2 regions of the Streptomyces sp. 2323.1 genome follow, and region 2 is predicted to be linked to the other one. Evidence: riboswitches for the same ligand, from Rfam matches in the RefSeq annotation. Region 2 holds a riboswitch; the other holds the start of a gene.

Region 1 (15,083 bases), 2.6 Mb from region 2:
GGCTGCGCCTTCCGGCGGGCACGCCCGTCATCCTCATCAGCCGCACGGCCATGGCTCACGACGGACGCACGGTGGAGGTCAACGAGATGATCCTGGACGCCTCGGCCTACGTGCTGGAGTACGACTTCGACGCCTGAGCCCTCACGCCGCCCGGCGCGCCGCGTACTCCGGGATTTCGGTCATCGGGGGGCGTTCCTCGGTGTCCACGTCCGTGGTGCGTGGGATGAAGCCCTGGTCGCCGCGGTCGAACTGGGTGAGGCGGGGGCGGACCAAGTGGCCGCGGGTCAGGCGTAGTTGGGCGGTGCGGTAGATCGCGGCGGCCATTCGGCCCAGGGCCTGGCCGTCCTGGTGGCGGTGCTTGCGGACGCCGACGTCCACCTGGGCCAGGGCGTCGAGGCCGACGGTGTGCAGGGCGTCGACGAGCAGGCCGAGTTCGACGCCGTAGCCGACGGGGAAGGGGAGGCGTTCCAGGAGGGAGCGGCGGGCCGCGTACTCGCCGCCGAGGGGCTGGACGAAGCCGGCCAGCTGGGGCCAGTGGAGGTTGAGGAGCGGGCGGGCGACCAGCTCGGTGACCCGGCCGCCCTGGCCGGCGTCGATGCCGCCGGGGCCGGTCTCCAGGGGGCGGTCGTACATCGCCTTGACGAACTGGATGTCCGGGTCGGTCAGCAGCGGGCCGACGATCCCGGAGACGAAGGTGGCGGAGAATTCGCGCAGGTCGGCGTCGATGAAGCAGATGATGTCGCCGGTCGTGGCCAGGAGGGAACGCCACAGCACCTCGCCCTTGCCGGGGAGGGCGGGCAGTCGCGGGAGGATGCTGTCGCGGTGCACCACCCGGGCGCCGGCCGCCGCCGCGACCTCGGCGGTGCGGTCGGTGGAGCCGGAGTCCAGCACCACCAGCTCGTCGACCAGCCCGGCCGCGTCCGTCATCAGCGTGTCACGGATCGTGGTCACAATCGCGCCGACCGTGGCCTCCTCGTCGAGCGCGGGCAGGACGACGCTGACCGTCCGGCCCGTCTGGCGCTTGGCCTCCAGCAGCTGCTCCAGCGGGCGGTCCGCGGCGGACCAGGAACGGCCGCGCAGCCAGCGCTCCACCTCTTCCAGCACGTCTACGACTCCTCGGTCGCCGCCGGAGGGCGGCCCTTGTGATCCATCTCGCGGTTCGGACGACTATCTCAACTGTCAGTGCCGTCGGTTACAGTCTTGAACAACGCGGATGACCGTCGCATGTCGGGGTCCGTGCCACAAACGCCTGGGTTTCGGCCCAGCGCCATACCGCTCATCCAGAGGGGCAGAGGGATACGGCCCGTTGAAGCCCCGGCAACCCTCCAGCCGGTCTTGCCGCAAGGACGCTCGATACGTCCCGCGCGCGAGGCTCCCGGCTAGGGAAGGTGCCAAATCCGTCTCGTGGCGAGATTCGTCGCGAGGAAGATGAGGAGAAAGGGCCTCGCCTCCATGGCTGTGCAAGTCACCGAAAACACCCCCACCGTCGCTCTGGGCCCCGCCGCAGCGCTGTCCTGCCGTGAGTGCGGACAGCGCTTTTCGCTCGGCCCGATCTTCGCGTGCCAGGAATGTTTCGGGCCGCTCGAAGTCGCGTACGACCTGCCGAGCGGCGACCCCGAGGGGCTGCGGAAGCAGATCGAGGCCGGGCCGGACAACATCTGGCGCTACGCCCCGCTGCTGCCCGTCCCCGCCGACGTGGCCGACAAGCCCAATCTCAACCCCGGCTTCACCAAGCTCGTCCAGGCCGACCGGCTCGCCGCCGAGCTGGGCGTCACCGGCGGGCTGTACGTCAAGGACGACTCCGGCAACCCGACGCACTCCTTCAAGGACCGCGTCGTGGCGATCGCCGTCGAGGCCGCCCGCGCCTTCGGCTTCACCACCCTCTCCTGCTCCTCCACCGGCAACCTCGCCGGTGCGGTCGGCGCTGCGGCCCGCCGCGCCGGTTTCAAGTCCTGCGTCTTCATCCCGCACGACCTGGAGGCCGGCAAGGTCGTCATGGCCGCGGTCTACGGCGGTGACCTGGTCGGCATCGAGGGCAACTACGACGACGTCAACCGCTTCTGCTCGGAGCTCATCGGCGACCCGCTGGGCGAGGGCTGGGGCTTCGTCAACGTCAATCTGCGTCCGTACTACGGCGAGGGTTCCAAGACCCTCGCGTACGAGATCTGCGAGCAGCTGGGCTGGCAGCTCCCGGACCAGCTCGTCATCCCGATCGCGTCCGGCTCGCAGCTGACGAAGATCGACAAGGGGCTCAAGGAGCTGATCGCCCTCGGCCTGGTCGAGGACAAGCCCTACAAGATCTTCGGCGCCCAGGCGGAGGGCTGCTCGCCGGTGTCCACGGCCTTCAAGGCCGGGCACGACGTCGTACGCCCGCAGAAGCCGAAGACCATCGCCAAGTCGCTGGCGATCGGCAACCCGGCCGACGGTCCGTACGTGCTCGACATCGCGCGCCGGACCGGCGGTGCGGTGGAGGATGTCAACGACGAGCAGATCGTGGACGCGATCAAGCTGCTGGCCCGGACCGAGGGGATCTTCGCGGAGACCGCGGGCGGGGTGACCGTCGGCGTGACCAAGAAGCTGATCGAGGACGGCCTGCTCGACCCGTCCCTGACCACCGTCGTCCTCAACACCGGTGACGGCCTCAAGACCCTGGACGCGGTCGCCCCGACCTCCGGGCCCACGGCCACGATCCGCCCGGACCTGGACGCGTTCCGCGCGGCCGGCCTGGCCGGCTGAGGCCGTCGGCCCGTCCGCGGACGGGCCCCGCCCCCGCCCCCGAACTCGTACTCCGCACCACCCGGAAGGCAGAACCATGAGCGTCAAGGTCCGCATCCCCACCATCCTCCGCACCTACACCGGCGGCCAGGCCGAGGTCCCCGCCGAGGGCGCGACCCTCTCCGAGGTGATCGCCGACCTGGAGCGGAACCACCAGGGCATCGCGGCCCGTGTGCTGGACGACGCCGGCAAGCTGCGACGCTTCGTGAACGTGTACGTGAACGACGACGATGTGCGCTTCGAGCAGGGTCTGGAGACGCCGACGCCGGACGGTGCGGGCATCTCGATCATTCCGGCGGTCGCCGGCGGCTGCTGATTTGCGCCAACTCTTCTCCTGCTTGACCGGAATTGCCCCGTCCGCCAGAAAGCGGACGGGGCAATTCCATGTTGTGAAAGGAGATACTATTGGGGTGATCCCCCTCCGGATATCACCGTGCGCGTGCCGAACGCATATGAGACAGCGATCAGTTGTGCTCGAAGTGTGAGCGATATTTGTCGCTTATGTGTGCTACGCCCGGCCCGACTTGCCCTGGAGAACCGGGATTTCACCTCATATTGCCGATTCTCCGGCCCCAGAATTCTCGTCCGATTGACCTGTTGCTCTGGGCATCTGTGCAGATACATTCAGCGGCGGTCGACGCGTTCCGGCGCACACCCCACGGGCCATTCGCGGGGTGAGGTCTGACCCGGGTCCGCGAAGTGCGGTCCTGCGCAAGGGCCAGTAATAGGGGAGTTAGGCATGGCTCAGGGCACCGTCAAGTGGTTCAACGCGGAGAAGGGGTACGGCTTCATCGCGGTCGACGGTGGTGCGGATGTTTTCGTCCACTACAGCGCGATCCAGATGGACGGCTACCGCACCCTTGAGGAGGGCCAGCGGGTCGAGTTCGAGATCTCGCAGGGCCAGAAGGGGCCGCAGGCGGACATGGTCCGGGTGGCCGGCTGAGGCGCCGACCGACTGCTGCGTTGTGAAGGCCCGTGCCCCTGAGGGGGTACGGGCCTTCTGCTGTCTGCCCCGTAGGGGGTATCCCTCGATGGGCGCTTGCACTCGCACCCTGCGAGTGCTAATCATTGGCGTTAGCACTCTCCGAGTGAGAGTGACAATGAAGGACCGGGTCGGTGAGGCCCGCAGGCCGGGTGGGGCAAGGAACCGCCGCGGGTCTGCAGGTCGTCCGTCGCGGGCGCCAGCGCGGTCCGGAGCAATCCACCCCAGTCCGGGAGGACCACTTCACATGGCCAAGATCATCGCGTTCGACGAGGAGGCACGGCGCGGTCTCGAGCGCGGGATGAACCAGCTCGCCGACGCCGTCAAGGTCACCCTCGGCCCCAAGGGCCGCAACGTCGTCCTCGAGAAGAAGTGGGGCGCCCCCACGATCACCAACGATGGTGTGTCCATCGCCAAGGAGATCGAGCTCGAGGACCCGTACGAGAAGATCGGCGCCGAGCTGGTCAAGGAGGTCGCGAAGAAGACGGACGACGTCGCCGGTGACGGCACGACGACCGCGACCGTCCTGGCCCAGGCCCTGGTCCGCGAGGGCCTGCGCAACGTCGCCGCCGGCGCCAACCCGATGGCCCTCAAGCGCGGTATCGAGAAGGCCGTCGAGGCCGTCTCCGCTGCCCTGCTGGAGCAGGCCAAGGACGTGGAGACCAAGGAGCAGATCGCTTCGACCGCCTCCATCTCCGCCGCCGACACCCAGATCGGCGAGCTGATCGCCGAGGCCATGGACAAGGTCGGCAAGGAAGGCGTCATCACCGTCGAGGAGTCCCAGACCTTCGGTCTGGAGCTGGAGCTCACCGAGGGTATGCGCTTCGACAAGGGCTACATCTCGGCGTACTTCGCGACCGACATGGAGCGCATGGAAGCCGCGCTCGACGACCCGTACATCCTCATCGTCAACTCCAAGATCAGCAGCGTGAAGGACCTGCTGCCGCTCCTGGAGAAGGTCATGCAGTCCGGCAAGCCGCTGCTGATCATCGCCGAGGACGTCGAGGGCGAGGCCCTGTCGACCCTGGTCGTCAACAAGATCCGTGGCACCTTCAAGTCCGTCGCCGTCAAGGCCCCGGGCTTCGGTGACCGCCGCAAGGCCATGCTCGGCGACATCGCCATCCTCACCGGTGGCACCGTCATCTCCGAGGAGGTCGGCCTCAAGCTGGAGAACGCCGGTCTCGAACTGCTCGGCCGCGCCCGCAAGGTCGTCATCACCAAGGACGAGACCACCATCGTCGACGGTGCCGGTGACAGCGAGCAGGTCCAGGGCCGCGTCAACCAGATCCGCGCCGAGATCGAGAACAGCGACTCGGACTACGACCGCGAGAAGCTCCAGGAGCGTCTGGCGAAGCTGGCCGGCGGCGTGGCCGTCATCAAGGCCGGTGCCGCCACCGAGGTCGAGCTCAAGGAGCGCAAGCACCGCATCGAGGACGCCGTTCGCAACGCGAAGGCGGCCGTCGAGGAGGGCATCGTCGCCGGCGGTGGCGTCGCCCTGCTCCAGGCTTCCTCGGTCTTCGAGAAGCTGGACCTCGACGGTGACGAGGCCACCGGTGCCAACGCTGTGAAGCTGGCCCTGGAGGCCCCGCTGAAGCAGATCTCCGTCAACGGTGGCCTTGAGGGCGGCGTTGTCGTGGAGAAGGTGCGCAACCTGGCCGTCGGCCACGGCCTGAACGCCGCGACCGGTGAGTACGTCGACATGATCGCCGAAGGCATCATCGACCCGGCCAAGGTCACCCGTTCCGCGCTGCAGAACGCCGCCTCCATCGCGGCGCTGTTCCTCACCACCGAGGCCGTCATCGCCGACAAGCCGGAGAAGGCCGCCGCGGCGGGTGCTCCGGGCGGCATGCCGGGCGGTGACATGGACTTCTGATCCTCGCGGATCAGACGCTGGTCCTCCCGGACCGCACGTCCAGACGTACGTCGGGGCGGCACCCTCCTCCCAGGGGGTGCCGCCCTGGCGGCGTTTTGGGGGTGGGGTGGTGGGGGCGTTGGCTGGTCCGTTGTGTGCGGGGCCGGGTGGGGCGCGTTTCCCGGTCTTCGCTCGGCCGGTTGTGCGTCGGCGGTGTTATCGGCGGCGGGCGATCAGGCAGCCCGCGAGGGAGAGGGCCCCGGCCAGGGACAGCATTACGGCGCCGCAGAGGGTGGCCGGTGCGGGCGGGGCGTCGCGGTTGAGGGTGGTTTCGAAGGCGACCAGGATCCTCACATTGCCGTGTGCGGCGGGCAGATGGGGCAGCGGCCGGTACGAGGGCGGCGTCTCGCCCCACAGAATCAGCGCCACTCCGCCGACGGCCAGCAGGAGAACGGTGAGCGCCACGAGCAGCCGGGCGCGCCAGGGTCGGCGTAATCGGATCAGCATGGCGTGACCCTACTGCCGGGGTCCGACGGCGCACTGCGGTTCGGTGGGCTCAGGGGCGACTGGCGGTGGTGGGGCCGGTGGTCGGATCGGTGGTGGGATCGGTGGCGGGGTCGGTTGGGGGACCGGTGGTGGGGCCGCTTCTTGCCGGGGCGGGGTTCGCGGGGTCGGCGGCCTCCGTAGCGTCTGCGGGGTCCGTGCCCGTGAGGCTGCCCGGATCGACGCCGGCGGTGGGGTGCTGATCGGCGTTCAGCTCCGCCCGCATGTGCTTGCTGAAGCCGAAGAAGTAGGTGGCGAGGAAACCGGCGAGGTAGCCGGCGGCCAGGCCCAGGGCGTAGACGGCGAGGGTGGTGGTGAGGCTTTGGTTGCCCCTGACCAGGGGGAACAGGGCCCAGCCGGAGGGGCCGATGGCGGTGGAGCCGACGGTGTCGCCTAGTTGGTTGAACAGGCCGATGCAGCCGCCGCCGAACGCGCCGCCGATGCAGGCGGTGATGAAGGGGCGGCCCAGGGGGAGCGAGACCCCGTAGATCAACGGCTCGCCGACGCCCAGGAAGCCTGCGGGGAGGGCGGACTTGATGGTCGTACGGATCGAGCGGTTGCCCGGGAGGCGGAGGTAGACGGCGAGGGCGGCGCCGACCTGGCCCGCGCCGGCCATCGCGAGGATCGGGAGCAGGACCGTGTAGCCCTGCTGCTCGATGAGGGTGGTGTGGAGCGGGATCAGGGCCTGGTGGAGGCCCAGCATCACGAGGGGGAGGAAGAGGCCGCCCAGGACGAATCCGGCGAGGGCGCCGCCGTGGGCCAGCAGCCAGGTGGCGGCGGTGCCGGTGGCGGTGGAGACCGCGCCCGCGGCGTACATCAGGCCGAACAGCGTGACCAGGCCCGTGACCAGGACCGTCAGGGTGGGGGTGACCAGGACGTCCAGCGCCTCGGGGACCCTGCCCCACGCTCTCGACCGCGCTCGGCCGGGGAAGATCCCATGCCGGCAGCGCTTCTCCACCTGGACGGCGAGCAGCGCCGCACCCAGCGCGCCGAGCACCCCGCCCTGGCCGGGGGCGAGCTGCTGGCCGAAGGCGGTGACATGGGTGACGCCCGGGAAGACGATGACGGCTGCGACCGCGCCGCCGAGGATCGGTGTGCCGCCGAACTCCTTGGCGGTGTGGTAGCCGACGAAGACGGCGATGAGGGACATGAAGCCGGAGGCGAGGGCGGCGAGTGCCGGGACGAGGGAGGGCAGCCAGCCGAGGTTGGCCAGCAGACCGTTGATGCCGGCGATGATGCCGCAGCCGATCAGGGCCGGGATCAGCGGCACGAAGACCTGGGCGATCCGGCGGAGGAACAGCTTCGCCGGGGTGGCGTTCCGGGATTTCTGCCGGGCCTTGAGGGCGGCACCCTGGGCGGCGAGTTCGTCGGCGGCGGTGGGAGGGGCGCCGGCCGGGCCCGGTGGTGGGGCCGGTGCGGTGGGCCGGGGTGTGGATGCCGGGTCGGCGGGCGATGTGGCGGTTTCGGGGCCACGGGGCGGCTCGCCGGGCGTGGGGGCGATGGGCTCCTCCGCGGCCGCGGGACCGGTGGTCGGTGTGGTGGCGGCCGGTTCTGCGGCCGGCCGTCCGGCGCGGTTCCGCTCCACCAGGCGCTCGAACTCGGGGGTGACGCGGGCGACCGTCCCGGGGCCCAGCACGATCTGGTACGTGTCGTCCTCGACCACGCCCAGGACGGCCGGGAGCGCCCTGAGGGCCTCGTGCCGGACGAGGGCGGGGTCCCGGATGCCGAGGCGGAGCCGGGTCATGCAGTGGGCGATGGAGGTGACGTTCCCGGCGCCGCCGACCAGGGGGAGCAGCGCGGCGGCGGTGGCGCGGTTCTTGTCTTCGGACATGGGCGGTGCCTTGCTGTGGTGACAAATCCGGCGGAGGGGTCGGCGGTTCGGCAGGGCGGGGTGCTGCGGGGTGGGCGGCCTCAGTGGGGCCGGGCGGCTTCGAGGGCGGCGCGGAGATGGCCGTCGGCGGCGTCGAGCAGACGGGCGGCGGTGGGGGCGTCGACTCCGCCGAGGAGGGTCAGGATGGCGTTCTTCACCTCGCCGTCCGTGCTGCTCAGGGCCGTCTCGATCTCCCGGTCACCGGCGCCGGTGGCGAGCGCGACGATCCGGCGCGAGCGGGCCCGCAGTTTTTCGTTGGAGGCGCGGACGTCGACCATCAGATTCCCGTAGGTCTTGCCCAGGCGGATCATGGTGAGGGTCGAGATCATGTTGAGTACCAGCTTCTGGGCGGTGCCCGCCTTGAGCCGGGTGGAGCCGGTCAGCAGCTCGGGGCCGACCACGATCTCGATGCCGTGCTCGGCGGCCGCCGCCAGGGCCGAACCGGCGTTGCAGGACAGGCCGATGGTCAGCGCACCCAGCGAGCGGGCATGCTCGACGGCCCCGATGGCGTAAGGGGTGCGGCCGGAAGCGGAGATGCCGACGACGGTGTCCTCGTCGGTCAGCTTCACCGCGGTCAGGTCCTCGGCCGCGAGCTCCTTGCTGTCCTCGGCGCCCTCGACGGCGGTGACCATCGCGGTGGGGCCGCCGGCGATCAGCCCCAGCACCTCGGACGGGTCGGTGTTGAACGTCGGCGGGCATTCGCTGGCGTCCAGCACGCCGAGGCGGCCGGCCGTGCCCGCGCCCGCGTAGATCAGCCGGCCGCCGTGGGCCATACGGGTGGCGAGGGCGTCGATGGCGGCGGCGATCTCCGGGAGCCGCTCGGCGACGGCCGCGGGGACGGTGGCGTCCTCGGCGTTCATCGTGCGGGCGATGTCCAGGGTGGAGCGGCGGTCGATCTCGGCGAGTTCGGGCCGGAAGGCCTCGGTGGTGAGGCTGTCCAGCTCGGCACGCAGATGTGCGTAGTCGGTGGGGGAGGTCATGGCGTGGCGGCTCTTTCCGGGACGGATGGGCAAGGGCGGCGGCCGGCCGTCCGGGGCGCGGACGGTGGCCGGAGGGACCGCTTCGGGCCGCTGTGGCGAGCGGCTGCCGCGGTGCCCGTCCGGGCCGTCCGGCGGCATACCGGCCCCCAGCGGTGCGAGCGGTGTCAGCGCTGGTGGCTGCGGGGGGAGTGGCGGTGGGCGAGGGCCTCGTAGGAGGCGGAGAGCGCCGGGGCCGCGGTCTCGTACGTACGCTGCGCGACGCCTATGAACAGGCAGTCCACGACCAGCAGCTGGCTGGTCCTGGACGACATCGCGGCCGGCCGCAGCTCGCTCTCGCGGGCGCTGGACGTGGTCAGGATGTGGTCGGCGTAGGAGGCGATCGCGCCGTCCGGGCGGCCGGTGATGGCGATCGTGGTGGCGCCGTGGTCGAAGGCCACCCGCAGGGGCTCTATGACGTCGGTGGTCCGTCCGGAGTGGGTGATGGCGAGCGCGACGTCACCGGTTTTCAGCTGTACGGCGTTCGTCACGGCCAGATGCGGGTCCGCATGCGCGTGCGCGATCAGCCCGATGCGCAGCAGCTTCTGGGCGAGGTCCTGGCCGACGAGATGGGAGGCCCCGATGCCGTACACATCGATACGGCGGGCGCCGACGAGCGCGGTGACGGCGGCTTCGAGCTGGGTGACGTCCAGCCCGGCCGCGGTGTCGGCCAGGCACTGCTGCTCTTCCTGCGCCAGCTTCGTCACGACATCGGCGAGGGAGTCGTCGACCGCTATGTCGGCGGTCACCGCGGGGGCGCCGCCGGCCGCCTGCTGGGCGGCGAGCGCGGCGAGCGCGAGGCGCAGATCCCGGTAGCCGGGGTAGCCGAGGAGCCGGGACGTCCGGACGACCGTTGCCTCGCTGGTGCCCGTGCGCTCCGCGAGGCCGGTGACGGTGAGGGCGGCACAGCCGGCCGGGTCGCTCGCGACGGCCTCGGCGACCCGCTGCATGGAGCGGGTCATCGTCGGGGCGAGGGTGCGGACCTTGGCGGCCAGCGCCGCGGGGGCGGGTGGGGCCGGTGCCGGTCGGGGCTCGACGGGCAGGTCCTTGAAAGTTTCCTTCACGCTGCTACTCACTCTTGAAAAGTAATTTCATCGAGCGCCGGCGTCAATACCCTCTGTGAGTGCTGTGGACAGCGCGCATGATCCGCCCGAGGGCTGTGGACAACTCCGCTCGCCGGCGAGCCGTCGGGAGACAATGGGGGGCATGGAGATGGAACAGGCATTGCATGCCGCGCGGGCGCTGGTGCTCGCCGACCTGATGGCGGACAAGGTGGCCGACGCCGACATCGTCTCGCTCGTGGAGGACGCGGTCGTCCATCGCCGGTGGTGGGTGGAGCAATGGCCTGAGGGCGCGGCATTCGTCGCAGGACTCATAGCGCAGGACGTCCAGGACGCCCTCCTGGACCGGTACGGCCGCTGGCCGCTGTGCCCCGTGTGCACGGAGTCGGGCGATCCTCATGCGCTCGACGTCGAACCGGAGTTGGGGCCCGACCCGCATTGGGTCTGCCCCAAGACGGCCGTGGCGGTGGCCCGGGTCGGGCGGCTCGGCGTTCCTCTGGAGGGCTGAGGCGGCCGATGGTGCGGCGGGCTGACACGGCGATCCGGCCGGAGAACTGACGTGGCGATCTATATCGATCCGCCCACGTGGCCGGGGCACGGCCGGATGTGGTCGCATCTGGTCAGCGACCATTCCTTCGGCGAACTGCATGAGTTCGCGGCGGGCATCGGCGCGCCCCGGCGGGCGTTCGAGCGTGACCACTACGACCTGCCGGCGGAGCGGTACGCCGATGCGCTGCGGGCCGGAGCCGTGGCGGTCGGCAGTAAGGAGTTGCTGCGCCGGCTGACGGATGCGGGATTGCGCCGCCCCAAGCACCGGCCCGCGCCCCCGGAGTAGGGCGCGGCCCCGGTCGGCTGGGACCCGCACCCCGCCGCACGTAGCCGCAGTGCCTGCTGCCCGGTCCCGTTGCGGCGCGTCGTAGCGCCGTCCGCCCGGTCCCGTTGCGGCGCGTGGCAGTCCCGGTCCTCCCGGCCCGTTGCGGTACGTCGCAGTCCCCGGTCCGTCCGGTCCCGTTGCGGCGCGTCGCAGCGGCGGCAGGGTGGCGCGCCTGCGCACGATGGGCCTGAGCGCGTGCCGTACCGAAAGGGGAAGCCATGCCAGCCGTCGAACCGGGCAAAGAGCCGGCCACCGATCTCGCCCCGGACTACAGCAGTGAGGGGGCCACGGCGACCGGCTGGTCCGCGGCCGTCGGCGGAATGACCGAGGCGGACATCTTCTGGCTCACCACCGTCCGCCCCGACGGCCGCCCCCATGTCACCCCGCTGCTCGCCGTCTGGGCGGACGATGCGCTCCACTTCTGCACCGGCCCCGGCGAACGCAAGGCCAAGAACCTCGCGGCCAACGCCCACTGCGTGCTGACGACCTCGACCGCCGGCGGCAACGACCTGCATGCGGGCCTCGATGTGGTCGTCGAGGGCGAGGCCGTGCAGCTCCAGGACGAGGCGGAGCTGCGCCGGCTGGCCGAGCTGTACGTCGAGAAGTACGGCAGCGACTGGCACTTCGACGTCCGCGACGGCGCCTTCCACGGACAGGGCGGCCGGGCCCTGGTGTTCCGGGTCGAGCCGGTCACGGCCTTCGGATTCGGACGGGGCGAGACCTACAGCCAGACCCGATGGCGGTTCGACGGCGGGACGTGACCGGCAGGTTCATGAGCGGCCGGTTTCATGACCGGCAGGGGCGTGACCGGTAGGGGCGTGACCGGCCGGGGTCGGGCACCCCGGGCCGTCCGGTCACGCCCCGCGTGGCTCAATGCCGGTCCGCTGCCCCGGCCGCTTCAGCTGTCGCCTCCACAGCCCCCGCGCTCTGCGCCTTCTGCGACGCGTGGGCGGTGGCCGACGAGGAGGCGATCAGCCGGGAGGTGTTCGTCGCGCGGTGCAGCCGGAAGGCGAAGGCGGTGAGGACGACGGCCGCCGCCGCCAGCGCGGCGCCGGTCCAGGCCACGGACGGATAGCCCCAGCCCGCCCCGATGGTCAGCCCGCCGAGCCAGGGGCCGATGGTGTTGCCGATGTTGAAGGCGGCAGTAGTGGTCGCCCCGGCCAGCGTCGGTGCGGCGTTCGCCACATTGAACATCCGGGCGTTGAGGGCCGGGGCCGTGGTGAACGCGGTGACCCCGAGCAGCAGCGAGAGCGCGACCGCGGCGGCCGGACTGTGCGCGGTCAGCGCCAGCACGGCCAGTACGAGGGCGGAGGCGGCGATACCGCCGAAGAGCGTGCCGAAGAGATGGGCATCGGCGATCCGGCCGCCGATGAACGTACCGATCAGCGCGCCGACGCCGAAGAGCGCCAGCACCGTCGGCACCCAGCTCTCGGCGAGGCCGGCGGTGTCGGTCAGCAGCGGCGAGAGGTACGAGAAGAGGGCGAAGACCGCGGCGGCGTTCAGCGCCGTGGCGGACAGCGCCAGCCAGACCTGCTTGTCCTTGTAGATGGCCAGCTCACGGCTGAGCTGCGGGCGGTCCTCGCCGGTCGGCACGGCCGTGTGCGGCACCGCCGCGATCACTCCGAGCAGGCCGAGCGCGGCCAGACCGGCCACGGCCCAGAAGGCGGCACGCCAGCCGGCATGCTCGCCGAGCAGTGCGCCGGCCGGGACGCCCGCGATATTGGCGATGCTCAGGCCGCCGACCATTACGGCCATCGCCCGGGCCCGCGCGGTGACCGGCACCAGCGAGACCGCGACCGCCGCGCCGACCGCCCAGAAACCGGCGCAGGCCAGCGCGCTCAGCACGCGCGAGACGAACAGCACGCCGTAGGACGGTGCGAGTGCGCCGGCCACCTGTCCCACGCCGAAGAGGGCGAGCAGCGCGATCAGCGTCGTCCGGCGTGGGAGCCGGAGCGTGGCCGCGGCGAGCACGGGCGCGCCGACCACCATGCCGATCGCGAAGGCGGAGACCAGCAGCCCGGCCTGCGGGATGGAGACGCGCAGATCGCGGGCGAGCGGCTGGAGGATGCCGGAGAGCATGAATTCGGAGGTGCCGAGGGCAAAGACGGACAGGCCGAGGACGTAGACGGCGAGGGGCAGGCGGGTGCGGTCGGGCGGTGCGGGCATATCAGCTACTAACCACGGTAGGACCCCGTGCATTCCCGCAGGCGGGCCCGCGTTTCGCGGCGAGCCGCCCCTACGGCCCCGCGTTACGCGCCGGCCGCCTACGGGCCCGCGTTTCGCGCCGGGTCGCTCCTACGGACCCGCGTTACACGCCGGGCCGCTCACGCCCCCCGTTACGCGCCGCCCAGCAGATCCAGCTCCGTGGCGAGGTTGCGGCGGGCGGTGTGTTCCCAGAGGTCGTAGCCGCGGGGGGTGCGGAACAGGCGTGGCAGGGCCAGGAGTTGGGTGAGTACGGCGGAGCGGCCGGCCGTGAAATCGGCGTCGGGGACGAAGGAGTACTCCTCGCGGACCGCGGCGGCGTAGGCGGCGTAGCGGTCGGGGGAGCCGGCCAGTACGGCGAGGTCGGCATCGCACAGCACCTCGCCGTCGGGGTCGTCGGGCGCCGGGTCATGGGTGACGGTGAGCCGCACCAGGCGGGCGACCTCGGCCGTGCGGGCCGCGCCGACGCCGAGTTCGGGCAGTGCGCGCTCGGCGAGGGCCGCGCTGCGCTCCTCGTTCTCGGAGCGGTCCGGGCGGTAGACCGCGTCGTGGAACCATGCCGCCAGCTGAACGACGGCCAGGTCATCGGCGTGCTCGGCCAGTTCGTCGATCCGGTGGAGGACCGCGGCAAGATGCTCGACGGTGTGGTAGCGGCGCTGTGGTTCGCTCCAACGGGACAGCAGGTTGTCCGCATACGGGGCGGGGTCGGGGGCCGTGGGGTGCCTGCGGCCGCGGGCCTCGGCGATGGTGAGCGTCCAGCGCTGCCGCAGCTCCGGCGTCGGGTCGGTGGTGTCTGCCGTACGGGACACGGGAGTCATGCGAGCCATTGTGCCCCGTGCGGGGTGATCCGGAACGGGGGCGGGGCGCCCGGATGCGAGCCCGCGGTGCGCCCGGCGGGGCGAGCGGTCAGGGCGATAGGGGCGGACGGTCCGGACGGCCCGGGCGGTGGCCGGCGCTCCGGGCAGGTGCAGGCGGCGTTCGGGCGGATTCCGGTCGCGCCGGTGGCGATCCGGTCCCCCGGAGGCCGGACGGCCCGTACCCTGGGATATTGGACTAGACCTCTTGAGGGGCGTCCCGTCATGCCGTCATCGAAGGATTGGGTCATATGAGCAAGCGCGCGCTGCTGGAGGTGATCGCGCTCGGCCCGCAGGACGCGGTCGCCGCCCAGGCCGGTGGGGCCGACCGCCTGGAGCTGGTCACCGACATGGCGGCCGACGGGCTCACCCCGCCGCGGGCCACCTTCGCGGCGGTCCGGGCGGCCGTCGGCCTTCCGCTGCGGGTGATGCTGCGCGCCACGGACGGCTTCGCGGCCGGCGCGGTGGGGGCGCTGTGCGAGGAGGCCGAGGCGCTCCGGGCGGAGGGCGCCGAGGAGTTCGTCCTTGGATTCCTGACGCCGGACGGGCGGCCGGACCTCGCCGCATTGGCGGCGCTGACCGAGGTGATCGACGGCTGCCGGTGGACCTTCCACCGGGCCATCGACCGGGCCGCCGACCGGGACGCGCTGCGCAAGGAGCTGGCGGCGGCGCCGGGGGCCACGGGGCTCGACACCTATCTGACGGCCGGCTCCGCGCAGGGCGTGGACGAGGGGCTGCCGACGCTGCTGGCCGAGCAGGCGCGTACGGCGGCGGGCGAGCCCGGGTACGCGCCCCGGATCCTGGTCGGCGGCGGCCTCGGCCTCGGCCATCTGCCGGCGCTGCGCGCGGCCGGCCTCGACGCCTTCCACATCGGGGGTGCCGCCCGGCCTGCCGGCTGGTCCGCGCCGGTGGACGCGGCGGCGGTGGCGCAGTGGCGGGAGGCGCTGGACCGCGCAATGGGCTAGGCGTGCTTTCCGGACAGCACCTGACAGCACACCCAACAGCCCAGCTAGGGGCTTTCGTTTGGATCATCGGGCTGACCAGAGGAAGATGC
Region 2 (15,083 bases):
AAGCAGACGGATCACGCCAGGAATGCGGAGACGAAGAACCAGTGAGCATCCTCAACGAACCTCAGGGTGCCGCCGCCGATACGGCTCCGGCAGCACCGCCCGTACGCAAGAAGCAACCCGGTATCGCTGCCGTGCAGTGGCTCACCACCACTGACCACAAGACCATCGGCACGCTCTACCTGGTCACGTCGTTCGCGTTCTTCTGCATCGGCGGCGTGATGGCGCTGCTCATGCGCGCCGAACTCGCTCGTCCCGGCACGCAGATCATGTCGAACGAGCAGTTCAACCAGGCGTTCACGATGCACGGCACGATCATGCTGCTGATGTTCGCGACGCCGCTGTTCGCCGGTTTCGCGAACTGGATCATGCCGCTGCAGATCGGCGCGCCCGACGTGGCGTTCCCGCGGCTGAACATGTTCGCCTACTGGCTCTACCTCTTCGGCTCGCTGATCGCGGTGGCCGGCTTCCTCACCCCGCAGGGTGCGGCGGACTTCGGCTGGTTCGCGTACTCGCCGCTGTCGGACGCGGTGCGTTCGCCGGGCGTCGGCGCGGACATGTGGATCATGGGTCTGGCCTTCTCCGGCTTCGGCACGATCCTCGGTTCGGTCAACTTCATCACGACGATCATCTGCATGCGGGCGCCGGGCATGACGATGTTCCGGATGCCGATCTTCGTCTGGAACGTGCTGCTGACCGCCGTGCTGGTCCTGCTGGCCTTCCCAGTGCTGGCGGCCGCGCTGCTCGCGCTGGAGGCGGACCGTAAATTCGGTGCGCATGTCTTCGACGCGGCAAACGGCGGCGCGTTGCTCTGGCAGCACCTCTTCTGGTTCTTCGGCCATCCCGAGGTGTACATCATCGCCCTGCCGTTCTTCGGCATCATTTCCGAGGTCATTCCGGTGTTCTCCCGGAAGCCGATGTTCGGCTACATCGGTCTGATTGCGGCGACGGTTTCGATTGCCGGTCTTTCGGTCACCGTCTGGGCGCACCACATGTATGTGACGGGCGGCGTGCTGTTGCCGTTCTTCTCCTTCATGACGTTCCTGATCGCGGTGCCGACGGGTGTGAAGTTCTTCAACTGGATCGGCACGATGTGGAAGGGCTCGCTGTCCTTCGAGACGCCGATGCTGTGGGCGATCGGCTTCCTGATCACCTTCACCTTCGGTGGTCTGACCGGTGTCATCCTGGCCTCGCCGCCCATGGACTTCCACGTCTCCGACTCGTACTTCGTCGTGGCGCACTTCCACTACGTGGTCTTCGGCACGGTCGTCTTCGCGATGTTCGCCGGATTCCACTTCTGGTGGCCGAAGATGACCGGCAAGATGCTGGACGAGCGGCTCGGAAAGATCACCTTCTGGACGCTGTTCGTGGGCTTCCACGGCACCTTCCTCGTCCAGCACTGGCTGGGCGCCGAGGGCATGCCGCGGCGTTACGCGGACTACCTCGCGGCCGACGGCTTCACGACGCTGAACACCATCTCGACGATCAGCTCGTTCCTGCTGGGCCTGTCGATCCTGCCGTTCCTCTACAACGTCTGGAAGACGTCGAAGTACGGCGAGAAGATCGAGGTCGACGACCCGTGGGGCTACGGCCGCTCGCTGGAGTGGGCGACGTCCTGCCCGCCGCCGCGGCACAACTTCCTCACCCTGCCGCGTATTCGGTCCGAATCCCCGGCGTTCGACCTGCACCACCCGGAGATCGCAGCCCTTGACGCGCTGCACAACGGCCACGGCACCGAGGCCGACAAGGCCCTCGCCGGCGGCAAGGAGGCGGGCAAGTGAAGATCCAGGGCAAGATGTTCATCTGGCTCTCCGTCTTCGTCCTCGTCATGGCGATCGTCTATGGCCTGTGGTCGAAGGAGCCTGCGGGTACCACCGCGCTGTTCCTCGCCTTCGGCCTGTGCATCATGGTCGGCTACTACCTGGCCTTCACGGCCCGGCGGGTCGACGCGGGCGCACAGGACAACGAGAACGCCGAGGTCTCGGACGACGCCGGCGAACTGGGCTTCTTCAGCCCGCACAGCTGGCAGCCGCTGTCCCTGGCGGTCGGTGGCGCGCTCGCCTTCCTGGGCGTCGTCTTCGGCTGGTGGCTGCTGTACTTCTCGCTGCCGGTGATCTTCGTCGGACTCTTCGGCTGGGTCTTCGAGTACTACCACGGTGAGAACCGCACGCAGTAAGCACGCGCACTGCCGTACGGCGGGCCCGGACACCTTGACGGGGTGTCCGGGCCCGCCGCGTTTCTGGGCCCGGGACAGACCCGTTTGCAGTCCTCCAGCGCGCTGGGCCAGGTGATTCTTCATATTTTTGGGTCATGAGTCACAGACCTCGAACCCGGACGGTGCTGAGCTGCGGCCTCCTGCTCGTGCCCCTTGCGGTGAGCGCCACCGCGTGCGGGGGCTCGGATTCGGAAGCGCTCTCCGCCGCTCCCTACGACGCGGCCGACCAGATCACGGCCAACACCCCCGACGGCAAAAAGAAGGCGGATCCCGACAAGCCGCTTGAGGTTTCCGTCAAGGGGGACGACGCGCGGATCACCGACGTGACCGCCACCGACTCCACCGGCCGCTTCGTCCGTGGCGAGCTGAGCGCCGACGGCAGGCGCTGGCGCACCACGGTGCCCCTGGCCGCCGGCAGCCGCTACACGGTACGGGTGAGCACCGAGGACGGGGACGGTGCGCCCGGCCGCAAGACGCTCACGGTCCACACCGCGGACGCCGACGGCCAGTTGACCGCGGTCTTCGGGCCGGAGGGCGGCGAGTACGGCGTCGGCCAGCCGGTCACCGCCGAGCTGAGCCGGCCGGTCAAGGACCCCAAGCAGCGGGCCATCGTCGAGAGCGCCCTGAAGGTCGATTCCATGCCGCGGGTCGAGGGCTCCTGGCACTGGGTGGACGGCAAGAAGCTGCACTTCCGCCCGAAGGAGTACTGGCCCGCCCACGCCACCATCTCGGTGCACAGCAACCTGGCCGGCCTGAAGATCGCCAAGGGGTTCTACGGCGGCCCGTCCAAGCCGCTTCGGCTCACCACCGGCGACCGGATGGAGGCCATCACCGACGCGGCGGCACACCAGATGACGGTGCTGCGCAACGGCGAGACGATCAACACCATCCCCGTGACCACCGGCAAGCCCGGATTCTCCACCCGTAACGGCGTCAAGGTCGTCCTCGGCAAGGAGAGCTTCGTACGGATGCGCAGCTCGACCGTCGGCATCGCTGCCGGAAGCGGGGACTCCTACGATCTGCCGGTCTACTGGGCCACCCGGGTGACCTGGAGCGGTGAGTACGTGCACGCCGCACCCTGGTCCGTCGGATCCCAGGGCGCGGCGAACGTCAGCCACGGCTGTACGGGCATGTCCACCGGCAACGCCCAGTGGTTCTTCAACCACGTCCGGGTCGGCGACATCGTCAAGGTCATGAACAGCGGTGGCGAGACCATGCCGGCGTTCGGCAACGGCTTCGGCGACTGGAACATGCCCTGGCAGGAATGGCGGGCCGGCAGTGCGCTGAAGAACAAGGCCTCCAGCACCACAGGAACCGCCGAGCGCGAACAGAACCCCGCCGACGACGCCCGACTGCGCCCGACCTTCTGAGCGCCGCCCAGCAGGCCGCTCAGGCCTGTACGAGGCGCTTGCGGCGCAGCAGGCCGGCCAGAGCGTCGGCGAAGGCGACCGGGTCCAGCGGATGGGTCACCGCGGCGTCCGCACGGCTCCAGGTCGCCAGCCAGGCGTCCTGGGGGCGGCCGATCAGCAGCAGCACCGGCGGGCACTGGAAGATCTCGTCCTTGATCTGCCGGCAGACGCCCATCCCGCCCGCGGGGGCGGTCTCGCCGTCCAGCACACAGACGTCGATGCCGCCCTGCTCCAGCGCCGTGAGCACGGCCGGTGCGGTGGCGCACTCCAGGATCTCGATCTGCGGGGCATCGGCGGCGGGGCGCCGTCCGGCCGCCAGCCGGACCTGCTCGCGGGTGCCTGCGTTGTCGCTGTAGACCAGCACCGTGGCAGTCGCCTGCATCGTTCCTCCACGCTTCGTAGCGGCACAGCATCGGGTGGGGCGGATGCTACTCCCGCGGGGGGTGCCCACAGGAGGGGTCGGACGGATCCGGGATCTTCCCGACGGGCCGTCAGGAGCGGTTCCGGCGGAGCCCGGGCACCGCGTCCCGGCCGCTGCGTCCCTCCTTCGAGCGATCGCCGAAATGGGCCGTACGAGCAGGGCATACGCCCTTGACACACCGAACGGGACCCCCCGGAGTGAGGGCGGGATAAGCGACCGACATAATGTCGGTCGTGGCGACAGCAACGACAGTAGAAACCGGGCACGCGCACCCGTCGGTCAATCGGCCGAACCTCACCAGCGTCGGAACCATCATCTGGCTGAGTTCCGAGCTGATGTTCTTCGCGGCCCTCTTCGCGATGTACTTCACCCTTCGATCGGTGACCGGCGAGGCGTATTGGAAGGAATCCGCCAGTGCGCTGAATCTTCCGTTCTCCGCGACCAACACCACGATCCTGGTGCTCAGCTCGCTGACCTGCCAGCTCGGCGTTTTCGCCGCCGAGCGCGGCGACGTCAAGAAGCTCCGGGCCTGGTTCGTGGTCACCTTCATCATGGGTGCGATCTTCATCGGCGGTCAGGTCTTCGAGTACACCGAGCTGGTCAAGCACGAGGGCCTGTCGCTCTCGTCCGGCCCCTACGGCTCGGTGTTCTACCTGACCACCGGCTTCCACGGACTGCATGTGACAGGCGGTCTGATCGCCTTCCTGCTGGTCCTGGGCAGGACGTACGCGGCCAAGAGGTTCACCCACACGCAGGCCACCGCGGCCATCGTCGTGTCCTACTACTGGCACTTCGTCGATGTCGTCTGGATCGGCCTCTTCGCCACGATCTACCTGATCCGGTAACCGGTACGGGGCCTTGCCGGGCCCGCATATCAGACAGACATAGCCAAAGCATCGACGCAGAAGATCCTGACACCGGGGTAATCCGTGAAAAAGCTCTCCGCACGACGGCGCCATCCGCTGGCGGCGCTCGTCGTCCTACTCTTCGCGCTGGCGGTCACTGGGGGGCTGTACGCCGCGTTCGCGCCGGCGGACAAGGCTCAGGCCGATGACACCGCCCAGTCTCTTGCCATCAAGGAGGGCAAGAAGCTCTTCGCCGTGGGCTGCGCAAGCTGCCACGGCACCGGCGGTCAGGGCACCTCCGACGGCCCGAGCCTGGTCGGCGTGGGCGCCGCCGCCGTCGACTTCCAGGTCGGCACCGGCCGTATGCCCGCCCAGCAGCCCGGCGCCCAGGTGCCGCGGAAGCGGAACATCTACACCAACGCCCAGATCGACCAGCTCGCGGCCTATGTCGCGTCGCTGGGTGCCGGTCCGACCGTTCCGGAGAAGTCGCAGTACAACTCCGAGGGCGCCAACATCGGCAAGGGCGGCGAGCTGTTCCGCACCAACTGCGCGCAGTGCCACAACTTCACCGGTAAGGGCGGCGCCCTCACCAACGGCAAGTTCGCACCGACGCTTGAGGGCGTGGACCCGAAGCACATCTACGAGGCCATGGAAACCGGCCCGCAGAACATGCCCTCCTTCGGTGACGGCTCGCTGTCGAAGCAGAACAAGAAGGACATCATCGCGTACCTCGGCGCCGTCAACGGCGATGAATCGGAGAGCCCCGGCGGCCTCGACCTCGGTGGTCTCGGTCCGGTCAGTGAGGGTCTCTTCGGTTACATCTTCGGCCTGGGCGCGCTGATCGCGGTCGCCATCTGGGTCGCAGCCCGGACTACGAAGGCCAAGAAGTCATGAGCGAGACTGGACGACACGAAGACGTGCCAGAAGAAACCCTTCCCGGTGAGCGGGAGACGGCTCACGAGGGTGCGGTGATCACGGCGGAGAACCCGTTCGCCGACCCGGGTCTGCCGCCCCACGAGCACCGTGCCCAGGACATCGACGAGCGGGCCGCCAAGCGCTCCGAGCGCACCGTGGCTCTCCTCTTCGTCGTGTCGATGATCGCCACGGTCGCGTTCATCGCCTCGTATGTGGCGATCCCGATCGACAAGATCGTCTACATCTGGCCGATCGGCCACATCAGCGCGCTGAACTTCGCGCTGGGTCTGACCCTCGGTGCGGCGCTCTTCTGCATCGGCGCCGGCGCGGTCCACTGGGCCCGCACGCTGATGTCGGACGAGGAGGTCGCCGACGAGCGCCACCCGATCGAGGCGGCCCCCGAGGTCAAGGCCAAGGTCATGGCGGACTTCGCAGACGGTGCGAAGGAGTCGCAGATCGGCCGCCGCAAGCTGGTCCGCAACACGATGTTCGGCGCGCTGGCCCTGGTGCCGCTCTCCGGCGTCGTCCTGCTGCGCGACCTCGGGCCGCTGCCCGGCACCAAGCTGCGGACGACGAACTGGAAGAAGGGCGTCCGCCTCGTCAACGCGTCCACCAACCTCCCGCTGCGTCCCGAGGACATCGCCGTCGGCTCGCTCACCTTCGCCAAGCCCGAGGGCCTGGAGGAGGACGACGAGGAGTTCGCGGAGAAGATCGCCAAGGACGCCCTGATGCTCGTGCGGATCCAGCCGCAGAACATCAAGGACAAGCACGAGCTGTCCTGGTCGCACGAGGGCATCGTGGCGTACTCCAAGATCTGCACCCACGTGGGCTGCCCGATCAGCCTGTACGAGCAGCAGACGCACCATGTGCTCTGCCCCTGCCACCAGTCGACCTTCGACCTCTCTGACGGTGGTCGGGTGATCTTCGGTCCGGCCGGTCACGCCCTGCCGCAGCTGCACATCACGGAGAAGGACGGCTTCCTGGAGGCCGCAAACGGCTTCGAGGAGCCCGTCGGCCCGAGCTTCTGGGAGCGCGGATGAGTAACGAGACGAGCGCGACCACCACGCGCCGTGGCCAGGCGCCACGGGGCGAGCGGATCGCCGACTGGGCGGACGGCAGGCTGGGCATCTACAGCCTCGCCAAGTCCAACATGCGCAAGATCTTCCCGGACCACTGGTCCTTCATGCTGGGCGAGGTCGCGCTTTACAGCTTCATCATCATCATCCTGACCGGTGTCTATCTGACGCTGTTCTTCCACCCGAGCATGGCCGAGGTGACCTATCACGGTTCCTACGTGCCCATGCAGGGAATCCGGATGACCCAGGCCTTTGAGTCGACGCTGAACATCAGCTTCGACGTGCGTGGTGGTCTGCTCATCCGCCAGATCCACCACTGGGCCGCGCTGGTCTTCCTGGCCGCGATGATGGTCCACATGATGCGGGTGTTCTTCACCGGCGCGTTCCGCAAGCCGCGTGAGGTCAACTGGCTGTTCGGCTTCCTGCTGTTCGTGCTGGGCATGTTCACCGGCTTCACCGGCTACTCGCTCCCCGACGACCTGCTCTCCGGCACCGGCGTGCGGTTCATCGAGGGCGTCATCCTGGCGATGCCGCTGGTCGGTTCGTACCTGCAGTTCTTCATCTTCGGCGGGGAGTTCCCGGGGCACGACATCATCCCGCGGTTCTTCACGGTGCACGTGCTGCTGCTGCCGGGCATCATGCTCGGCCTGCTGGTGGCGCACCTGATCCTGGTCTTCTACCACAAGCACACCCAGTTCCCGGGTGCCGGCAAGACCAACAACAACGTCGTGGGCATGCCGCTGCTGCCGGTCTACATGGCCAAGGCCGGAGGCTTCTTCTTCCTGGTCTTCGGCGTGATCGCGGCGATCGCCGCGATCGCCAGCATCAACCCGGTGTGGGCCATCGGCCCGTACCGCCCCGACCAGGTCTCCACCGGCGCCCAGCCCGACTGGTACATGGGCTTCGCCGAGGGTCTGGTGCGTGTCATGCCGGGCTGGGAGTGGAACTTCTGGGGCCACACCCTCAACTTCGGCGTGCTGATCCCGATCCTGATCTTCCCGCTGGTCCTGGTCGCCATCGCGGTCTACCCGTTCGTGGAGTCCTGGGTCCGCGGCGACAAGCGCGAGCACCACATCCTGGACCGCCCGCGCAACGTCCCGACCCGTACGGGCTTCGGCGTCGCCTGGCTGATCGCGTACTTCGTGATGCTGATCGGTGGCGGCAACGACCTGTGGGCGACGCACTTCCACCTGTCGATCAACTCGATCACCTGGTTCGTCCGGATCGCGTTCTTCGTCGGGCCGGTGCTGGGCTTCATCGCCACCAAGCGGATCTGCCTGGGTCTGCAGCGGCGCGACAAGGACAAGGTGCTGCACGGCCGCGAGTCGGGCATCATCAAGCGCCTGCCGCACGGTGAGTTCATCGAGGTCCACGAGCCGCTCGACCAGGAGCAGCTGCACCTCCTCACCCAGCACGAGCAGCCCGAGCCGCTCGAACTGGGCCCGGAGGTCGACGAGAACGGCGTGCAGCGCAAGATCCCGCGTACGCAGAAGCTGCGCGCCAAGCTCTCCAAGAGCTACTACGGCGAGGACAGCGTCATCGCCAAGCCCACGGTCGAGGAGTACAAGGAGATCACCAGCGGCCACGGCCACCACTGATCACCGCGGCGCCTCATAGCGCACCGTAGGGAGCACGCCACCCAGAGGGCCCTGTCCGGACGGACGGGGCCCTCCGGCGTGTCCGGCGGGTCGATAGGGTGAACGACAGAAGCAGGAGACAAACCAGGAGTGTGGACCATGAGCGTTGCGACCCCCTTTGGCGGCGACAGCGTGGCGGCCCAGACCTGGCCGGGCCTCCTGAACGCCCTGCTCGACGGCCGGGACCTCACCGCGGACGACACCGCATGGGCGATGGACAAGATCATGCGGGGCGAGGCCGGCGACGCCCAGATCGCCGGTTTCGCGGTGGCGCTGCGGGCCAAGGGCGAGACCGTCGCCGAGATCTCCGGCCTCGTCCGCACCATGTACGAGCACGCCCGGCTGATCGAGGTGCCCGGGCCGAGCGTGGACATCGTCGGCACCGGCGGCGACGGCGCCAAGACCGTCAACATCTCCACGATGTCCTCGATCGTGGTGGCCGGCACCGGCGCCAAGGTCGTCAAGCACGGCAACCGCGCCGCGTCCTCGGCCAGCGGCGCCTCCGACGTACTGGAGAAGCTCGGCGTCAACCTCGATCTCACCCCGCGACGGGTCGTCGAGGTCGCCGAGGAAGCAGGGATCACCTTCTGCTTCGCGGTGAAGTTCCACCCCTCGCTGCGGCACGTCGCCAACGCCCGGGGCCAGCTCGGCATCCGTACCACGTTCAACGTGCTGGGCCCGCTGACCAACCCCGCGAAGGTCCGCGCCCAGGCGACCGGTGTCGCGGACGCCCGGATGGCGCCCATCCTGGCCGGGGTGCTCGCCGAGCGCGGCTCCTCGGCGCTGGTGTTCCGCGGCGACGACGGCCTGGACGAGCTGACCACGACCGCGACCTCGCGGGTGTGGATCGTCCGGGACGGCACGGTGCGCGAGGAGGCCTTCGACCCGCGGGACGTGGGCATCGACCTGGTGCCGGTGGAGGCCCTGCGCGGCGCGGACGCCTCGTACAACGCGGAGGTGGCGCGCCGGCTGCTGGACGGCGAGACCGGGCCGGTACGCGAGGCGGTGCTGCTGAACTCCGCGGCGGCGCTGGTCGCCCTGGAGCCCACCGATGCCCCGCTGGCGGAGCAGATCCGGGCCGGTATCGACACCGCCGCCGCCGCGATCGACTCCGGGGCGGCCAAGCGGGCGCTGGAGCGCTGGGTGGCGGCCAGCAACGCCTGAGCACCCGGTCACGCAGGGTGTGACGCAAGGCCCGTTCCGTCATATGGACCGGGCCTTGCGGCGTACCGGCCGTATGGCATGATTCTGCGCAGGTCACGAGTGACAGCGACACAGGCCCCGGCCCGCTGTCCGGCAACCCTCCTTCCGTGGCGGGGTGCCCCGGGTGATGACCAGGCCGCAGGCAGCGAGGTCTGCGGCAAGCGCGGATCCCTCGCCAGGGATCCTGGTCCTCGAGGGAGAACTTCCGTGAATCAGCGAATGCGATAGGGCTCGACGGCCCCTTCTCCGCATCCCTTTTTCCTTTCCGCTGCGGTGCCCCGACGGTTCTTTCCGTACGCCTGCCCGCAGCGAATTCGCTTACCTCTTACGGGAGTTCGCCATGTCTGTTGCCGCCGTTGCCGCCGACCGTTCCGTTTGTGCCCCGCTGCCGGTTCTCGGCCGGGATGTCCGCGTCCCGCTCGTGACCGGCGGCGAGGTCGACTACGCCGCGCTGGACTACGCCGCCAGCGCCCCCGCGCTCCAGCGGGTCTGGGACGACGTGGCGGCCTACGCCCCGTACTACGGCAGCGTGCACCGCGGCGCCGGGTACCTCTCGCAGCTGTCCACCGACCTGTTCGAGAACAGCCGCCGCACGATCGCGGAGTTCCTCGGCTGCCGCGCCGACGACCAGGTGGTCTTCACCCGCTCCACCACCGACTCGCTCAACCTCCTCGCCGCCGCCCTCCCGCAGGGCACCCGGGTCTTCGTCTTCGAGACCGAGCACCACGCCTCGCTGCTGCCGTGGGAGCAGCGCGCGGATGTCGCCGTGACCTACCTCAACGCCCCGCGCACCCCGCAGCAGGCGGTGGACACCCTGGAGAAGGCGCTGGCCGAGCGCGAGCCGTACGGCCCCGCGCTGGTCTGCGTGACGGGCGCGTCCAACGTCACCGGTGAGTTGTGGCCGGTACGGGAACTGGCGGCCGCGGCCCACGCTCACGGCGCGCGCATCGTGCTGGACGCGGCACAGCTCGTCCCGCACCACCCCGTGGACCTCGCCGAGCTGGACGCCGACTGGGTCGCCTTCTCCGGCCACAAGCTGTACGCGCCGTTCGGCGCCGGTGTATTGGCCGGCCGCGCGGACTGGCTGCAGGACGCCGCACCGTACCTGGCGGGCGGCGGCGCCAGCCGCAAGGTGTCCCGCCGTACGGACGGCGGGGTGGACATCGAGTGGCACACCACCGCCGCCCGGCACGAGGCCGGCTCGCCGAACGTCATCGGCGCCTACGCCATCGCCTCCGCCTGCCAGGCCCTGACCGAGGCCGGTTTCCCGGCGCTGATCGCCCGTGAGCAGCAGCTGATCGACCGGCTCCGGGCGGGCCTGGCCGAGGTGCCCGAGGTCCAGGTCCTCTCGCTCTTCGGCGCCGACGCCGCACGCGTCGGCGTCCTCTCCTTCGTCGTCGAGGGCTGGAACAGCTCCCACTTCGCCGCGGCGCTGTCGGCGGAGTACGGCATCGGCGTCCGCGACGGCCTGTTCTGCGCCCACCCCCTGGTACGGACCCTGCTGGGCACCGACCCGCAGGACCCCGGCGAGTGCGGCGCCCCCGAGGCCGCCCCCGGCGAACGCTCCCTGAACGCCATCCGCGTCAGCTTTGGCGTTGGCACGCCGGAGGAGCATGTCGAGCGGTTCGTAACCGCCGTCAAGGAGCTCGTGGCGCACGGCGCCCGCTGGAACTACCGGACGGAAGACGGGCGTTGTGTGCCTGACCGCGCGTAGCGCGGATTGGTTCCCACGTTGGCGGCGCGCCGCACGTTGTCGGCTGTCCCGCCGGGGGGCTTGTCGCCGTTGCGCCTGGCGGCGGGCGTGGGCGGTCGGCTGCGGTGCCGCTCCTCCGGACTCCGTCCTGCGGCGCGGCCCCTCCCGTGAGTGGGTGGGAAAGAGGCCGGTGGGGGCGGGCACAGTCACGTCCACTGCGGGCGGATGACGGATTATGTGCACCCCCACCGGTCTTCATCCACCCCCAACGGGAGGGGCCGGACCGCAGGACGGAGTCCGGAGGGCCGGTCCCGCAGCCGAACAGCCAGCGCAGCGGCAACCAGCCCGCCGCAGGCGCAACGGCGAGAAGCCACCACGGCGGGACAGCCGAAAACGTGCGCCGCGCCGCAAAGCGCAACGGCGACAAACCACCACGGCGGGAAAGCCGAAAACGTGGGAAAAAACAGGCCTACGCGTCGAGCCCAATCGCAAAGGCAGCCTCAAGGTCATGCTGCGAATACGTGCGGAACGCAATATGCGTCTCCGTCGACGCGACGCCGGGGACCTTGCTGATCCGGCCGGGGATGACGTCCGCGAGGTCGTCATGCGCAGCCACCCGCACCATCGCGATCAGATCGTGGGCTCCGGTGACCGAGTAGACCTCGCTGACCCCGTCCAGGGCGGCGATCTTCTCGGCGATCTCGGGGATCTGGTCCACGCTGGTCTTGATGAGCACGATCGACGTGATCACGGCTGGCTCTCTCCCTCGGTCGCCCGGTCGTTCCGCCTGGTGGCCCCCACACTATCCCTCCTGTAGCGGGCCCAGGCGTAGAGGAAGCCGAGGGCGAACCCGATGACATGGGCGAGGTAGGCGACCCCGGGGCCGCGCGGGTCGTGCTGCGCGGCCTGCCACTGCAGGAAGAACCAGAACAGCAGCACCATCCAGGCGGGAAAGCGCAGCGGCAGGAAGAAGAGGAAGGGGAAGACGCTGGTCACCCGGGCCGTGGGGAAGAGGTAGAGGAAGGCCCCCAGCACCCCGGAGATCGAGCCGGAGGCGCCCACCAGCGTCTGGTCCGAGGAGGCGTGGGCGGCCGCGTAGCCGAGCAGCGCCAGGTAGCCGATGATGAGGTAGAAGGCGGCGAACGGCAGCCGGCCCATGCGTGCCTCGGCCATCCCGCCGAAGACGTACAGAAAGAGCATGTTGCCGAGCAGGTGCAGCCAGCTGCCGTGCACGAACAACGCGGTGAGCGGCGTGATCAGTGCCCGCACCGAGCCGCTCCACAGATCCAGCGGGATCACGCCCCACCGCTCGAAATACGCGGTCTGGGCCTTCAGCAGGGCGTCACCGGTGCCGTATATCCGGTTCAGGCCGGATGCCGGGCCGATCACGAAGACCGCGCAGCACAGGCCGATCAGCACATTCGTCAGCCGCGAGAACACCGCGGTCAGGGACCGGGTGGCATGCGGCGGACGGGGGAGGAGACCGGACGAGCGGGGTGAACGGGGAGAGGGGGCCGGCGCCGTCATGAAGTGATCATTGCTCAATGGGGGCAATCGGGACAGAGCGCCTCGCCGCATCCCGGCACCCGGGCGGGGCCCGCACCGGCCCCCCGTCAGGCCGTAGGGTTACAGGCAGTACTTTGCGTACTTCCGCAGTCCGACGGCGCACCGCGTGAACGCGCAGCAGCACGAGATCGACGAGCACGAAAGAGGACGACAGGATGTCTGTTCCCCTGCCGACGGACGGAACCCGGTGGCGCTGCACGCTGTGCGGCAACCTCACCCGTTTCGACGTGACCCGCCAGGCCAAGGTGGTGGAGTACGTCCATCTGGACCTGGCCGGCGAGCCGAAGGTGGAGGAGCGCGAGGTGCTCAGTGAGAGCATCGAGTCCGTGCGCTGCCGCTGGTGCAACGCGGTCGACCAGATCGAGCTGGTGGACCGTCCGGGCGCGAACGCCTGAGATCGGAGCGAGGCAGCCGTGGTGGAGCGTCCAGAAGGGGAGCCGGGGGCACAGCGTGACGACGTACCCGAGGGTGCGGCGGACGAGGTGCTCGACCGACCGCTGCCCGAGGGCGTACGGCGCCGGGTCGTGGCGCTCACCGCGGAGTCGTTCGGCGCGCTGACGGTCGCCGAACTCCCGCCCCCGCTGCGGCAGTACGCCCGTTTCACCCCGACTCGCCGGGCCAAATTCGCCGGAAATGCGATGGCTTCCGCCTTGGAGGGCGATGCGGTCTTCCGGCAGCGGATCGCCGGCAAGCTGCGCGAGGCGCAGCCGGAGCTCGCCGCGGCGCTGGAGCACGGCAATCCGCCGGCGGCCGCCGATCCGCTCGATGTCGCGGCGGCCGCCTATGTGCTGCGCCCCGAGGGCTGGGTCAAGCTCGTCGCGGCGGCCGGCGAGGAGGCCCAGCGGGCGCGCGCCGAGCGGGCCGGCGAGGAGGCCGAGCGGGAACTGGCCCGGCTGCGCGAGGAGCTGGCGCAGGCGCGCGGCGAGGCCCGTACGGAGGCCGACCGGATCCGGGCCGATCTGGACACCGTCCGCAAGGAGAACGAGTCGCTGCGGCGCAAGCTGCGCAGCGCGCTGAGCGACGTCAAGCGCGGTGAGGCCGCGGTGCGCAAGGCCGACGCCGCCCTCGCGGAGACCCGGGACCGGGCGGCCACCGAGAAGACCGCCGCGGACAGTGAGGTGCGCCGGCTCAAGGCCCGGATCGCCGAGGCCGAGACGGCGCTGGAGACCAGCCGGCGGGCCGCCCGCGAGGGCCGCAGCGTCGAGGACATGCGGGTGCGGCTGCTGCTCGACACGGTGCTGGACGCGGCCCAGGGGCTGCGCCGCGAGCTGGCGCTGCCGCCCGCCAACGTCCATCCCGCGGACACCGTCGAGGCGGTCGCACCGGGCCGGATGACGCCCAAGGACATCGCCACCCGGGCGCTGTCGGAGATGGATCCGGCGCTGCTCGACCAGCTTCTGGCGCTGCCGCAGGCGCATTTGGTGGTGGATGGCTACAACGTCACCAAAACCGGCTATCCGACCATGCCGCTCGACAAGCAGCGGCTGCGGCTGCTGGGCGGTCTCGCGGTGCTGGCGGCGCAGACCGGCGCGGAGATGACCTGTGTCTTCGACGGGGCGGAGCTGGCGGCGCCGGTGCTGCTCGCGCCGCCGCGCGGCGTACGGGTCCTTTTCAGTAAACCGGGCGTAACGGCCGATGAGTTGATTCGTCAGCTGGTTCGGGCCGAACCACCCGGCCGTCCGGTCGTCGTGGTCTCCACGGACCGGGAAGTGGCCGACGGGGTGGCGAAGGCCGGGGCCCGGCCGGTGGCATCGGCCTTGCTGCTCAAGCGACTTGCCCGGACCTGACGCACGCCGGGTCCCTGGCAACGGACCGCCGTCCACTGCCTGTTCTCCGTACCTGAGCGTCAGTTGACGCTCACTGCCTGTGTGACGTTGGTAAAGGATGGGACTGGTGGCGCAGAAAATTCCCCTGAGGATTTGAAGCGATCACAGCTCGGTTACTAAGGTCAGCCCCGAACCTTCATGCAGATGATTATCCAACCGGGATAACAGTGAAGGTACCGCCGAGTCCGCGGCGTTCACGCGGAGCCGGGGTCTTACCCCCCACTTCCCGGTAGGCGGCTGGAGGAAGAAGGAGCTCGCCCCCGTGGCGTCCCACCGTCGA

Evidence for each region. Region 2 has a riboswitch for S-adenosylmethionine ahead of CPH93_RS25565 (aminotransferase class V-fold PLP-dependent enzyme). Riboswitches for the same ligand answer to the same signal wherever they lie in the genome.
Region 1: another riboswitch for S-adenosylmethionine. It lies ahead of thrC (threonine synthase); the one in region 2 lies ahead of CPH93_RS25565 (aminotransferase class V-fold PLP-dependent enzyme).

Annotation. Positions count from the first base shown of each region.
Region 1 is NZ_LT907981.1:3,315,221-3,330,303, reverse strand. Features, by position in the region: partial or broken gene CPH93_RS13805 (GntR family transcriptional regulator) at 1-137, shown strand, start outside; gene CPH93_RS13800 (glucosyl-3-phosphoglycerate synthase) at 142-1,104, opposite strand; SAM riboswitch class I at 1,274-1,435, shown strand; gene thrC (threonine synthase) at 1,453-2,736, shown strand; gene CPH93_RS13790 (MoaD/ThiS family protein) at 2,813-3,091, shown strand; gene CPH93_RS13785 (cold-shock protein) at 3,515-3,718, shown strand; gene groL (chaperonin GroEL) at 4,005-5,630, shown strand; gene CPH93_RS13775 (hypothetical protein) at 5,826-6,116, opposite strand; gene CPH93_RS13770 (PTS transporter subunit EIIC) at 6,166-7,983, opposite strand; gene murQ (N-acetylmuramic acid 6-phosphate etherase) at 8,064-9,002, opposite strand; gene CPH93_RS13760 (MurR/RpiR family transcriptional regulator) at 9,167-10,114, opposite strand; gene CPH93_RS13755 (hypothetical protein) at 10,245-10,607, shown strand; gene CPH93_RS13750 (DUF4031 domain-containing protein) at 10,659-10,934, shown strand; gene CPH93_RS13745 (pyridoxamine 5'-phosphate oxidase family protein) at 11,192-11,734, shown strand; gene CPH93_RS13740 (Cmx/CmrA family chloramphenicol efflux MFS transporter) at 11,844-13,139, opposite strand; gene CPH93_RS13735 (HD domain-containing protein) at 13,310-13,993, opposite strand; gene CPH93_RS13730 (copper homeostasis protein CutC) at 14,281-14,994, shown strand; partial or broken gene CPH93_RS13725 (transposase) at 15,058-15,083, opposite strand, start outside.
Region 2 is NZ_LT907981.1:5,927,754-5,942,836, forward strand. Features, by position in the region: gene ctaC (aa3-type cytochrome oxidase subunit II) at 1-45, shown strand, start outside; gene ctaD (aa3-type cytochrome oxidase subunit I) at 42-1,778, shown strand; gene CPH93_RS25525 (cytochrome c oxidase subunit 4) at 1,775-2,173, shown strand; gene CPH93_RS25530 (L,D-transpeptidase) at 2,308-3,582, shown strand; gene CPH93_RS25535 (hypothetical protein) at 3,602-4,003, opposite strand; gene ctaE (aa3-type cytochrome oxidase subunit III) at 4,267-4,887, shown strand; gene qcrC (cytochrome bc1 complex diheme cytochrome c subunit) at 4,972-5,781, shown strand; gene qcrA (cytochrome bc1 complex Rieske iron-sulfur subunit) at 5,778-6,842, shown strand; gene qcrB (cytochrome bc1 complex cytochrome b subunit) at 6,839-8,476, shown strand; gene trpD (anthranilate phosphoribosyltransferase) at 8,615-9,679, shown strand; SAM riboswitch class IV at 9,771-9,888, shown strand; gene CPH93_RS25565 (aminotransferase class V-fold PLP-dependent enzyme) at 10,059-11,432, shown strand; gene CPH93_RS25570 (Lrp/AsnC family transcriptional regulator) at 11,881-12,162, opposite strand; gene CPH93_RS25575 (rhomboid family intramembrane serine protease) at 12,159-12,938, opposite strand; gene CPH93_RS25580 (hypothetical protein) at 13,133-13,372, shown strand; gene CPH93_RS25585 (NYN domain-containing protein) at 13,391-14,764, shown strand; gene CPH93_RS25590 (C40 family peptidase) at 15,066-15,083, shown strand, end outside.